Regions from separate parts of the Paenibacillus bovis genome, predicted to be linked through region 1. Evidence: a T-box and tRNA genes for the amino acid it is inferred to sense, from the RefSeq annotation. Region 1 holds a T-box; the other holds one or more tRNA genes.

Region 1 (6,146 bases):
TGAAATGCCATAAGCCGCTACAGCCTGATCTCCATATTCAGTCAGAAATAAATTGAATATAAGCGACATCGCTCCCAAAAACAGACTCATGATAAATACAGGTACACCGATTTTGAGCACATTGCCCAGGATTTCTCGGGTTACTTTGAACCAGCGGATAGAAAGCGTCAGAAACCGGGTTCTCCAGCCTATATGAACTGCGTAAAATACATTTGCAGCCAGATTCGAGACAACTGTAGCTGACGCCACGCCGGTGACTCCCCAATGGAACACAAAAATAACCAGTACATCTAGTACAATATTGACTACCACACTAATAATCATGCCGATCATGGATGTAATCGCCGATCCTTCGGAACGAACAATATTTTCCAGTGTAAAACATAACACGATCACAGGCGAACCGATCAGCATCACTGTAACATAATCCTTGGTAAATTCGAATGAACTTGCTGCTGCTCCAAGACCGTAAACGATAGAGTTAATCAGCGGCAAGCCGGCAGCGATAACAAGCAACCCCAGTATCAGACTGCTGTAAAAAGCAAACGACGATACATGTTTGACATCATCATATCTTTTTTCTCCCAGCAAACGGGAAATAAAAGTACCGCTACCTATGCCAATCAGATTGCCGAGTGCCATTAGAGCCGCAAATAAAGGCAATGTGAGCGCCAGCGCTGTCAGCATGGCTGTATTGTGCAGAGTACCGAGAAAATAAGCATTTAAAATCGAATAAATCACACTCATTGACATCCCCAGCATCATCGGTACAGCAAAATGGGCAATCGCTTTGGCAACAGGAGCTTTCTCAAAATAATGGAGATTTTCAGCATCCATCTCTATTCCTACTTTCTTTTAATTTTATCTAACAGTGTTAGATTGTGCCTTACAGTGTTAGATGTTATCATACGAATATGAAGCTGTAAAGTATAAACTTACACTGTTAGATAAAAAGGACGGATATGATGAAAAAACAGCAACCACAGATTTCGGAAGAGCGTATTTTGGAAGCTTCCTGGGAACTTCTCGGTGAAGACGATATCGAAAAGTTCAGTCTAAGACGTCTGGCTACCCGGTTGAATATACAAGCGCCTTCCCTGTACTGGTATTTCAAAAGCAAACAGGATCTTTATCAGCGGCTTGCCAATCAGGTATGCAAAATGATTCTGGAAGAATTTGATTCAGATGGAGACTGGAAGCAGCAGATGACCGAGATCGCTGCGGTTATACGCCGCGTGCTTATGCGTTATCCCTGCTCGACCCAGATTATGATGATAACACTGCCCAATGAACCGGATATTATCCGTTTTACCAACCGGATGCTGCTTTGCGTAGAATCGACCCCGCTGCGATCCGATCAGAAATTTCAGGTAGTGACTACTTTTGTGAATTACATTTTTTATTTTGTAATGGATGACTACCAGCATCAGCGCAGTGTTGAAGCTATCTCCGATAATGGGGAGACCCTGCCGGGTGACAAAATGTTGTCCCTCCTAGATTCCATGAGCGAAGACGAAGCCGGTCTTTTCCGCCGAATGTTCAATAATAAAGGGTATGAGGTGATGGGTACCCATCAGTCTTTTGAATTTGGCTTAAAACTGATTTTGCTCGGGATTGAGCAGGCGATCAGGGACGAGGAGAATTAGAATCACAAAAAGCGCCGCTCGGCTATCCGAAGGGCGCTTTTTGTCGCAGTTTATGATAATTCAAAACGTTTACGATATGTTAAAACGAACAGGTATAGATACAGCTCTGTCTGCGTAAATTTTATCGTTTATTGCCTTTCCAGAAATCTTTGAGAGATACAATTCGGTTGAAGACAGGACGCTCAGCCGTTGTATAGTTAGAGTCTACACAGAAATAACCGTGTCGGATAAACTGGAAACGATCTCCTGCCGATGCTTGAAGAAGTGATGGTTCCGCTATACAGCCTATCATGCGGATCAGGGATTCCGGATTGATGCGTTCCTGCCAATCAACCGTCCCTGTAGACACCGCATCTGGTTCGCGGAGCAGTGAAGAGTACAGATGCGCCTCTATAGAAACACCGTGGGCAGCCGATACCCAGTGCAGCGTTGCTTTGACTTTGCGGTCTGTAAAGCCGCTGCCGCTTCGTGTCGCCGGATCATACGTGCAGTGCAGTTCCACGATCTCTCCTGAAAAAGGATCGTGAACGATATGCTCACAGCGAATAAAATAAGCTCCTTTCAGTCGCACTTCCACTCCCGGAGACAGACGGTGGAATCCACGAATCGGTTCCTCCATAAAGTCTTCCCGCTCTATCCAGAGCTCTCTCGTAAACGGAAGCTCCCGTGTACCCATTTCTTCATTCTCCGCATTGTTCTCTATGGTCAGCCACTCGGTTTTATTTGCAGGATAGTTGGTAATGACTACCTTGATCGGGTCCATTACGACCATGGCGCTGCGTGTGCCTGGCTTCAGGTTCTGACGAATAGTATGCTCTAGCATGGACATGTCCACAGTACTGCTGGTACGAATCATTCCAATCTCTCTGAAAAAGGAATGAATACTCTCTGGTGTATATCCCCGACGTCGCATTCCTTGCAGTGTAGGCAGTCGCGGATCATCCCATCCGTCGACGTAACCTCCTTCTACCAATTCGCGCAGATACCGTTTGCTTGTTACAACTCCTGTAATATTGAGCCGTCCGAACTCGCGTTGTTTGGGTGGCTCCTTCACTTCCAGTTCATGCAGTACCCATTCATACAGCGGCCGATGTTCTTTGAACTCGATCGAACAGAGTGAATGAGTAATTCCCTCCAGCATATCCTGGATCGGATGGGCAAAATCATACATCGGATATATACACCACTCTGTTCCTGTACGGTAATGCGGGGCGTGAATAATCCGGTACAATACGGGGTCCCGCAAAGTCATATTCGGAGAGGCCATATCGATCTTTGCCCGCAGCACCCGGGTTCCGGCATCATTTTGACCGGCGCGCATATCGGCCAGCAATGCCAGATTTTCTTCGACAGAGCGATTGCGATAAGGACTATTGATTCCGGGTTCGGTCAGGGTGCCACGGTACAGCGTCATTTCTTCCGGTGTCAGATCACAGACATAGGCTTTGTTTTTACGGATTAGCCGAATTGCTGCTTCATAATAATATTCCGCATAATCGGAGCCAAAATGCAATTGCGGACGATAGCCCAGCCACTCTATATCTTCAACAATCGAATGTACGTACTCCATACTTTCCTTGAGTGGATTGGTATCGTCCATCCGCAGCTTGAATACTCCTTCATACTGCCGGGCCAGCTCTGCATTGGTAATAATCGCAAAAGCACTGCCGATATGCAGATAACCGTTCGGCTCCGGTGGAAAACGGGTCGCTATAGGGCGACTATACACATGGTTACGAATATCTTCTTCAATTACTTTATGAATAAAATGGGAGTGATTCTCGTTCATTATCGTCATGGGGTGACCTCCTTGATATGGGTTCGGCTGTTACAACTGCCAGATCCTTCTTCTCGTTTATTGCGCTCGTTATACCGGAGATATTCCTTGTACGAACGAGATTACAGACACAACAAAAAAATCCCACCTCCAAGACATATAGTCTTGGGGACGAGATTCTGATCGCGGTGCCACCCCAGTTTGCGAATATATCACTATATCCGCCTTATCAGGTACGCCGCTATGCCAATCTGCTTTGATCAGCAGACGGTTGACGGTTATACCCTAGCTCTGTAACAGGAGCGCCTGTCGTACCATACCCGGTTGATCCGGTCCGATCCGCTGCTCAGAGGCTTGTTTCAAATAAGACTTTTTGACTCCTTTTCAGCGGCTGGAGCTCTCTGTACAAAAAGTGATTTATTCTACTCTTCTCATCATCGCATTTAATATTGGAACTATACTATCATTCGGAAGTGCATTTGACAATAGTTACATCTATGCAATCAACAGCAGCCACAGGTACAATCCCAGCAGCGTCAGGAACAGGGTCGGAATAGTCAGGATAATACCTGTTTTGAAATACGTTCCCCAGGAGATACGAATTCCTTTGCCATTCAGCACATGCAGCCAGAGCAATGTGGCGAGTGATCCAATCGGCGTCATCTTCGGGCCCAGATCGGATCCGATGACATTGGCATAGATCAGCCCTTCCTTGATCACTCCTGCAGCGGTAGTCCCATGAATAGCCAGCGCATTGATTAGCACTGTCGGGAGATTGTTCATGACAGAAGACAGTATGGCAGAGAGAAAGCCCATGCCCATGGTAGCCGTGAACAGCCCATGATCCGCGGTCACCTGAATCATGCCTGCCAATATGTCGGTCAAACCTGCATTACGCAGACCATATACTACCACATACATCCCGATCGAGAAAAATACAATTGCCCAAGGGGCACCTTTGACTACTTCACGTGTCGGCACTGCTTCACTGCGGTTCGCCATAATCAGGAAAAAGACAGCAATCACTCCCGCGACGAGCGAGACCGGAATATCAAAAAATTCACTAACAAAATAACCTACCAACAGCAATCCCAGTACCCACCAGGACAGTCGGAACATACGGATATCCTTGATCGCATCTACCGGAGGCTTGAGATTGCTCTCGTCAAATGTACCTGGAATACTTTTGCGGAAAAAGATGTACAGCACCAGAATACTGGCTCCGAGGGCAAACAGATTCGGTACTATCATCCGGCCCGCATATTCCATAAAAGTAATATGGAAATAGTCTGCCGAGACAATATTCACCAGATTGCTGACTACCAGCGGCAATGAAGTAGTATCGGCAATAAAACCGCTCGCCATAATAAACGGCAGAATATGCTTGTCACTCAGCTTCAGCGCACGCACCATTGCCAGAACAATCGGCGTCAGAATCAGTGCAGCCCCGTCATTCGCAAACAAAGCCGATACTACGGCTCCCAGCAGGGACACATAGATAAACATGCGCAGCCCGTTACCGTGAGAGATACGGGCCATATGTAGCGCCGCCCATTCGAAAAATCCGATCTTGTCGAGAATAAGCGAGATTAGAATAATCGCAACAAATGTCAATGTTGCGTTCCATACAATCTGCGTCACATCCCATACATCCTGCAGATTCACTACACCCGCTAGTAAAGCCAGAGCAGCACCTCCGCATGCTGTCCAGCCGATCGAGAGATTTCGCGGCTGCCAGATTACAAAAACAAGAGTAATGACAAAAATAACAATCGCCAGAATTACATTAAGCACAATAACTTCCTCCACATGATCAGCATAACAATATTCGTAATGTTAAACAGGCAAGCCACCTATTGAATCACTTTATCCTCACCTGTACCCGTAATTAGCCGAAGTCTGCTACTTTTTAAAAGGGATATAGCTATATTAGCAGCAGCGGTCATTGTCCGGGCTGCTGCAGCTTGATTCTGTTTTATTCAGCATACGCAGAATCTCGTTACTGCCGGGCAGATGATCGAGTATGGCCTGAATATGTGGCTTGTCGGCAATATTGAGCGAATAATAGACCCATTGCCCCCTGCGTTCTTCTTTAACGATTTTGTGGGATTTCAGCTTGCGCATATGCTGGCTGATACCGGGCTGCGAGATTTCAAAAATATCCACGAAATCACATACACACCATTCTCGTTCCTTGAGCAGCGCTACCATAATCAACCTTGTCCGATCACCCAGCAACTTGATCTGTTCCGCCAACTCTGTCATTTGATCCAGCTTGTTAAAATGAAGCTCCATCTCCAACTTGATCCCTCCTATTATGGAAAGTCCATAGGTCAATCCATATATATATTCTATAATGCCATATCCAGAGTCATCAGCGTTAATCACTATATAATAATATGCTTATATATTAATAAAGAAATACTGCATCGTCAAACTTTTACACTCTCGTCTATAGGTTGTCATCTCTTATGTTATTGATTTACGCTTTTTTATTTCCACTATTCGTAATCGCAACGATTTTTGCTATAATGAGAATATATGATTTGCGAGGAAGGTGAAAAACGTGAAGCAGGAAGCCATTATAGAAGAATGCAGCCATTGCAACGATGCTACGGAAGCTTCACAGCAGGCACTTGCTCGTATGAAGCAGGAACTGATTAATAATGATACGGCGCTGTCGATGGCCGAAATTTTCAAAGCGCTGGGCGATCCTACCCGCG
Region 2 (6,146 bases), 2.1 Mb from region 1:
ATATTGTGCTGAATCGTACCAAAGTGACACGCGATGCTCTGCTCAAAGTGATGGCTGATAACAATTTGGATGCGATCGTCTATCCAACCACAACCCAGCCTGCCGCCAAGATCGGCGAACAACAGGAATCCGGCAACAACAACCGTCTTAGCCCGTTTTCCGGATTTCCGGCTATTACAGTTCCCGCTGGTTTTACTCCGGAAGGTTTACCGGTAGGTATCGAATTCCTGGGTCGCCCCTTTGAGGAAAGTACCCTGATCAAACTGGCTTACAGTTATGAACAAGGTACCCATAACCGCAAACCACCCGCCCTCACCCCATAAATAACAAGTAGAACAGAAAAGAATGCAAACGAACGCATCCAAATTATATAGAAGAATATACACTTGGTATTGCGATAGACTGAAGTAGAGAATAATTAAAAAAAGAAAAGATAACAGACAAAAGATAAAAGATAAAGATAAAGATAAAGACTGCTGCTGCAACCAAAAAACGATCTTCCAGACAGATCATATTCTGTCTGAAGATCGTTTTTTCATATTATCTGTTCCACCATTCAAGATGTCTTATGATTTGTTCCTGTTCAACTTCCACGCTACCGTAATTAAACGCTTTTACCTAAAGAAGGAACACAGTCTGTGTCTCCTCCTTGTTTGTTATTTTGCCATCCGGGAAATCATCCCACTCATTAAAATACTTCAGAAATCATTTCAAAAACCACTTCAAATAGTCAGTCATTCCGAAAATAATCGTGGACTAATCTTCAAATAGTTTTTAGAAGAAATCCATTAGATATGGAGTAGTCCTCGTTATACGACTCTCCAGAATAGCAACGGCTTCCTCTTTACCGGTTAATCGTTCCCAACGATACAATTCCGATGGACGTTGGTATCCCATCAACATAGCTGTTAATGTCTGAATATCCGTCTGAATACTGCTGTACTGCTGAATATCCTGCTGTACACCTTCAGGAAGCTCACTACGCTGACTCACTTGAGCCTGACCGGATTCATTGATAAGCAGTTCCCATATCCCTTCATTCCATCCGGCAACCGAATCATTGACCGTAATAGTAACAACCTGTACGGCTCCCGGAGTAAACGGATACTGTTCCAGAAATTGCTTTACATTTACTATTCTAGCCATGAAGTAAGGAGTAATCTGCTGCTGAATGCGTGGATCACGCAGCAGATAAGGAAGACTGTCATCGACTGGAGCTTTGAGTGTAACCTCGTTAATCATGGAATCATGATTGGCGATATAGGTCCACAGCGCCTGCCGCGACGATTCATCCAGATAAACGAGCTCATCAATCTCCATCTTCCGTGCTTTCACTTCATATAGCAAATAACCACGAGCTTGTCCGGCTGCATCATAATAGATTGCCGTCTGGGTCACCTCCGAATCCAGAACAGAATAAGTCCACCATTCTTCGGTTCGTATCAATGTGCCATTATATTGAGCAGCATAGGCATCATATACCGTGTTCAATAGCTTAATATCTTTTATACCCCGTTTTACCTGGCCTTCCGACTGGACTTTGGCAGGTAAAAGGGCTGTAGGAATGATATAGGTTTTGTAGTCGATGTAGAGCTCCCATCCGTATTTACGATAAAAAGGAAAATAAAACGGATGCAGAAACGAAACCGACTGCCCCGATTCATTCATGAGCTGCAAAGCATGTCGCAGCAGCTGGTCAACAAATCCCTGTCGTCTTTTCTCCGGCCAGGTAGCTACACTTGCAATTCCGCCCATAGCATAACGCTGCCCCTGTATGTACGTCTCCATCGGCAGCAAAGTAAGCTGCGCACTTAACTCTCCTTCTTCAAAAACACCCCAGACGGTGTCCGGCTTAAAGCGAGGCTTGATCTCTTCCAGTTCCTCTGTCGATTTACGGTATTGAAAAGCATACATCGACAGCTCCATACGCTGTCCAAATTCTTCTGCGGTTAATTGCCTGATTTCCATCCTGCTCATCCCCTCATTCGAATAATTATGATTTTCCAGAACCTATAGTTAGTATTTTCTAGAACAGTTAAGATCTTTTAGAACCTTTAGAACCGGATGCTTATCAAGACATAATATAGCTGCTCCGCAATAAGCCGACTCCCAAAAACTGTGAAGCACATTATGAAGTGACTATGAAGCGGACTATATCGTTTAATTATGGCATTTCATTTTACTCTATTGCAATCTTCTCATTGTACCAGTAATTGCTGCCTACTTCCTGATGTCTACTTCCTATAATCTATACTCTTCAACGTAATTCATTTCAAATACTGATATACTGAATTTATGATTTACTTCTTACCTGTAATACGTTATATTAAATTAGTATCTGGTACTAATACCAGGCACTAATATATATATTAAATTAAGATACATCAAATATTAAAATACGTTTGCTACCTCTTTATAATTTATCCTAATTGGTTGTTGTTCCTCTTCTTTAATTCCTCATTTTGTTCCATGCTCTATCAAATATAATTTTTGCACACATCCTAATCCATACCCATACTTAGTTGAGGTGAATGATATGACTGTATCTACCGCTAGAATTACAGCATTGGGTGCTTATGTACCCGAGCATAGAATTACGAATGCCGATCTGGAGCAAATGGTCGAGACTTCAGATGAATGGATTGTACAGCGTACCGGTATACGTGAACGCAGAGCTGCCGCAGCAGACCAGTTTAGCTCTGATCTCGGTATAGCGGCTATTCAAAATATGCTAAATAACCATCCTGTTCAATTGGATGATGTAGAACTTATTCTTGTCGCTACCACGACAGCAGATTACCAATTTCCAAGTGTAGCCACTCAGATTCAGTCTCATTTTAATATTTCTCGTGCAGGCGCACTTGATCTCAATGCGACTTGTGCGGGTTTTGTATACGCTCTTCATATGGCCAACAGCTTTATTACTTCGGGTCTACATCGCAAAGTGCTTGTAGTCGCTGCCGAGACCATGACCAAAGTAGTTGATTACACCGATCGCAACACCTGTATATTATTTGGCGATGGCGCCGGTGCGGCACTCGTAGAATACGATGCACAAGCGCCAAGCTTTATCGGAACAGTAACCGATAGTGATGGCAGCGGAGGCTGTCATGTATATCGCAGTGGCCTGTCTGATAAGATTGCAGGAGCAACAATGAATGGAGACGGCAAGATCTACCAAAATGGCCGGGAAGTCTACAAATGGGCTGTTCGCACAGTGCCTCAGGGAATCCAACGATTGTTGCTGCAAACCGGATATACCCTTGATAAAATCAATTGGTTCGCACCTCATAGTGCCAATCTGAAAATGATTGATTCCATTACTGAAAAATCCGGTCTATCTCCAGCCCAGGCGCTGACCAGTGCAGAATGGTATGGCAATACTTCATCTGCTTCTATTCCTCTCGCTATGAAGCAGGGTATTGAAGACAACAAGCTAAAATCCGGAGATACACTTATTATGTATGGGTTTGGAGCCGGTTTAACGCAAATGGGAATGCTCATCAAATGGAATCCCAAATCCTAACAATTACTGGATAAACTAAAAAGGATGCCTGACATAGTCAGACATCCTTTTCTTATTAAGCGGGTGATGGGAATCGAACCCACGCTATCAGCTTGGAAGGCTGAAGTTCTACCATTGAACTACACCCGCGGATCAAGGGATCAAGATCTGATCAAGTAACATATGGTTACCTTATCAAACCCAAAACAGAAATGCCATACTGCTAAGTAGCAAGAAAGCTTACGCTATTTGCTTTAACATTCTGACACCCAAAATATATATGGAGCGGACGACGGGAATCGAACCCGCGACCCTCGCCTTGGCAAGGCGATGCTCTACCGCTGAGCCACGTCCGCGTAATAAGGATGCGGTCGAGAGGACTCGAACCTCCACGGGGGTAAGCCCACACGGACCTGAACCGTGCGCGTCTGCCAATTCCGCCACGACCGCATATTACAAAGAAAAACTATATTCCATTTACAAAAGGTAAATGGTGAGCCATGAAGGACTCGAACCTTCGACACCCTGATTAAAAGTCAGGTGCTCTACCAACTGAGCTAATGGCTCTAATAATGGCTGGGGATATAGGATTTGAACCTATGCATGACGGAGTCAAAGTCCGTTGCCTTACCGCTTGGCTAATCCCCAATATTAAGAACATAAAGGGCGATCGACGGGAATTGAACCCGCGAATGTCGGATTCACAGTCCGATGCGTTAACCCCTTCGCCACGACCGCCATGTTAAATCCCCATTAAAAGCAGAAACTACTTTTAATTCGAAAAAATGGTGCCGGCGAGAGGATTTGAACCCCCGACCTACTGATTACAAGTCAGTTGCTCTACCAACTGAGCTACACCGGCATATTAATAAAATTTCCAAAGATATTTGAATATTATAGCAACAAATATCAAGCATAATATTCAAATTTAAAGCCATCTTTTTCACCATTTCCAGTTATTTGTTTAGCAACGAATAACGAAATGGCCGAAAAAAAATCCCCAATGGGGAAACGCTTGGCAACGTCCTACTCTCCCAGGACCCTGCGGTCCAAGTACCATCGGCGCTGGAGGGCTTAACGGTCGTGTTCGGGATGGGTACGTGTGGAACCCCTCCGCCATCATCACCAAACGTCTTACTTACCAGGTTAATCACCTGAAAACTGAATCCGAAACGAAACACCGCTGCTTTAGAAGCTTATTTGGATAAGCCCTCGACCGATTAGTATTGGTCAGCTCCATGCATTGCTGCACTTCCACCCCCAACCTATCTACCTCGTCGTCTTCAAGGGGTCTTACTAGTTGGGAAATCTCATCTTGAGGGGGGCTTCACGCTTAGATGCTTTCAGCGCTTATCCCGTCCGCACGTAGCTACCCAGCGATGCTCCTGGCGGAACAACTGGTACACCAGCGGTGCGTCCATCCCGGTCCTCTCGTACTAAGGACAGCTCCTCTCAAATTTCCTGCGCCCACGACAGATAGGGACCGAACTGTCTCACGACGTTCTGAACCCAGCTCGCGTACCGCTTTAATGGGCGAACAGCCCAACCCTTGGGACCTACTTCAGCCCCAGGATGCGATGAGCCGACATCGAGGTGCCAAACCTCCCCGTCGATGTGGACTCTTGGGGGAGATAAGCCTGTTATCCCCAGGGTAGCTTTTATCCGTTGAGCGATGGCCCTTCCATGCGGTACCACCGGATCACTAAGCCCGACTTTCGTCCCTGCTCGACTTGTAGGTCTCGCAGTCAAGCTCCCTTATGCCTTTACACTCTTCGAATGATTTCCAACCATTCTGAGGGAACCTTAGGGCGCCTCCGTTACATTTTAGGAGGCGACCGCCCCAGTCAAACTGCCCACCTGACACGGTCCCTGTACCGGATCACGGTACCAGGTTAGAACTCAGATGCGATCAGGGTGGTATCCCAACGGCGCCTCCAAGGAAGCTTGCGCTCCCTCTTCGTAGGCTCCCACCTATCCTGTACAAATCGCACCCCAGTTCAATATCAAGCTGCAGTAAAGCTCCATGGGGTCTTTCCGTCTTGTCGCGGGTAACCTGCATCTTCACAGGTATTAAAATTTCACCGGATCTCTCGTTGAGACAGCGCCCAAATCGTTACGCCATTCGTGCGGGTCAGAATTTACCTGACAAGGAATTTCGCTACCTTAGGACCGTTATAGTTACGGCCGCCGTTTACTGGGGCTTCGGTTCATAGCTTCGCTTGCGCTAACCACTCCCCTTAACCTTCCAGCACCGGGCAGGCGTCAGCCCGTATACTTCGCCTTGCGGCTTCGCACAGACCTGTGTTTTTGCTAAACAGTCGCTTGGGCCTTTTCACTGCGGCCCCCTCGTGCTATTCACACTACCGGGGCACCCCTTCTCCCGAAGTTACGGGGTCATTTTGCCGAGTTCCTTAACGAGAGTTCTTCCGCGCGCCTTAGAATTCTCTTCTCGCCCACCTGTGTCGGTTTGCGGTACGGGCACCTGCTTCCTGGCTAGAGGCTTTTCTTGGCAGTGTGAGATCATGACCTTCGCTACTGTAATTTTCGCTCCCCATCACAGCCTGGCCTTGGAGCATGCGGATTTACCTACATGCAAGCCTCACTGCTTAGACGGACATCCATCAGTCCGCGTCACTACCCT

What was found. A T-box is a leader RNA that pairs with one kind of tRNA and senses whether it is charged. The one in region 1 lies ahead of AR543_RS14900 (glutamine--tRNA ligase/YqeY domain fusion protein), so its partner is inferred to be a tRNA-Gln.
Region 2: it encodes a tRNA-Gln, which carries the amino acid that the T-box ahead of AR543_RS14900 (glutamine--tRNA ligase/YqeY domain fusion protein) is inferred to sense. The anticodon was not compared.

The regions. Positions count from the first base shown of each region.
Region 1 covers NZ_CP013023.1:3,504,256-3,510,401, forward strand. The annotation lists gene AR543_RS14890 (MATE family efflux transporter) at 1-837, opposite strand, end outside; gene AR543_RS14895 (TetR/AcrR family transcriptional regulator) at 966-1,646, shown strand; gene AR543_RS14900 (glutamine--tRNA ligase/YqeY domain fusion protein) at 1,768-3,444, opposite strand; T-box leader at 3,588-3,870, opposite strand; gene AR543_RS14905 (arsenic transporter) at 3,919-5,217, opposite strand; gene AR543_RS14910 (ArsR/SmtB family transcription factor) at 5,353-5,697, opposite strand; gene AR543_RS14915 (ArsR/SmtB family transcription factor) at 5,990-6,146, shown strand, end outside.
Region 2 covers NZ_CP013023.1:1,357,983-1,364,128, reverse strand. The annotation lists gene AR543_RS05825 (amidase family protein) at 1-323, shown strand, start outside; gene AR543_RS05820 (GNAT family N-acetyltransferase) at 775-1,968, opposite strand; gene AR543_RS05815 (ketoacyl-ACP synthase III) at 2,537-3,526, shown strand; tRNA gene AR543_RS05810 (tRNA-Gly) at 3,585-3,655, opposite strand; tRNA gene AR543_RS05805 (tRNA-Gly) at 3,787-3,861, opposite strand; tRNA gene AR543_RS05800 (tRNA-Leu) at 3,872-3,955, opposite strand; tRNA gene AR543_RS05795 (tRNA-Lys) at 3,997-4,072, opposite strand; tRNA gene AR543_RS05790 (tRNA-Gln) at 4,079-4,153, opposite strand; tRNA gene AR543_RS05785 (tRNA-His) at 4,171-4,243, opposite strand; tRNA gene AR543_RS05780 (tRNA-Thr) at 4,292-4,367, opposite strand; rRNA gene rrf (5S ribosomal RNA) at 4,519-4,635, opposite strand; rRNA gene AR543_RS05770 (23S ribosomal RNA) at 4,706-6,146, opposite strand, start outside.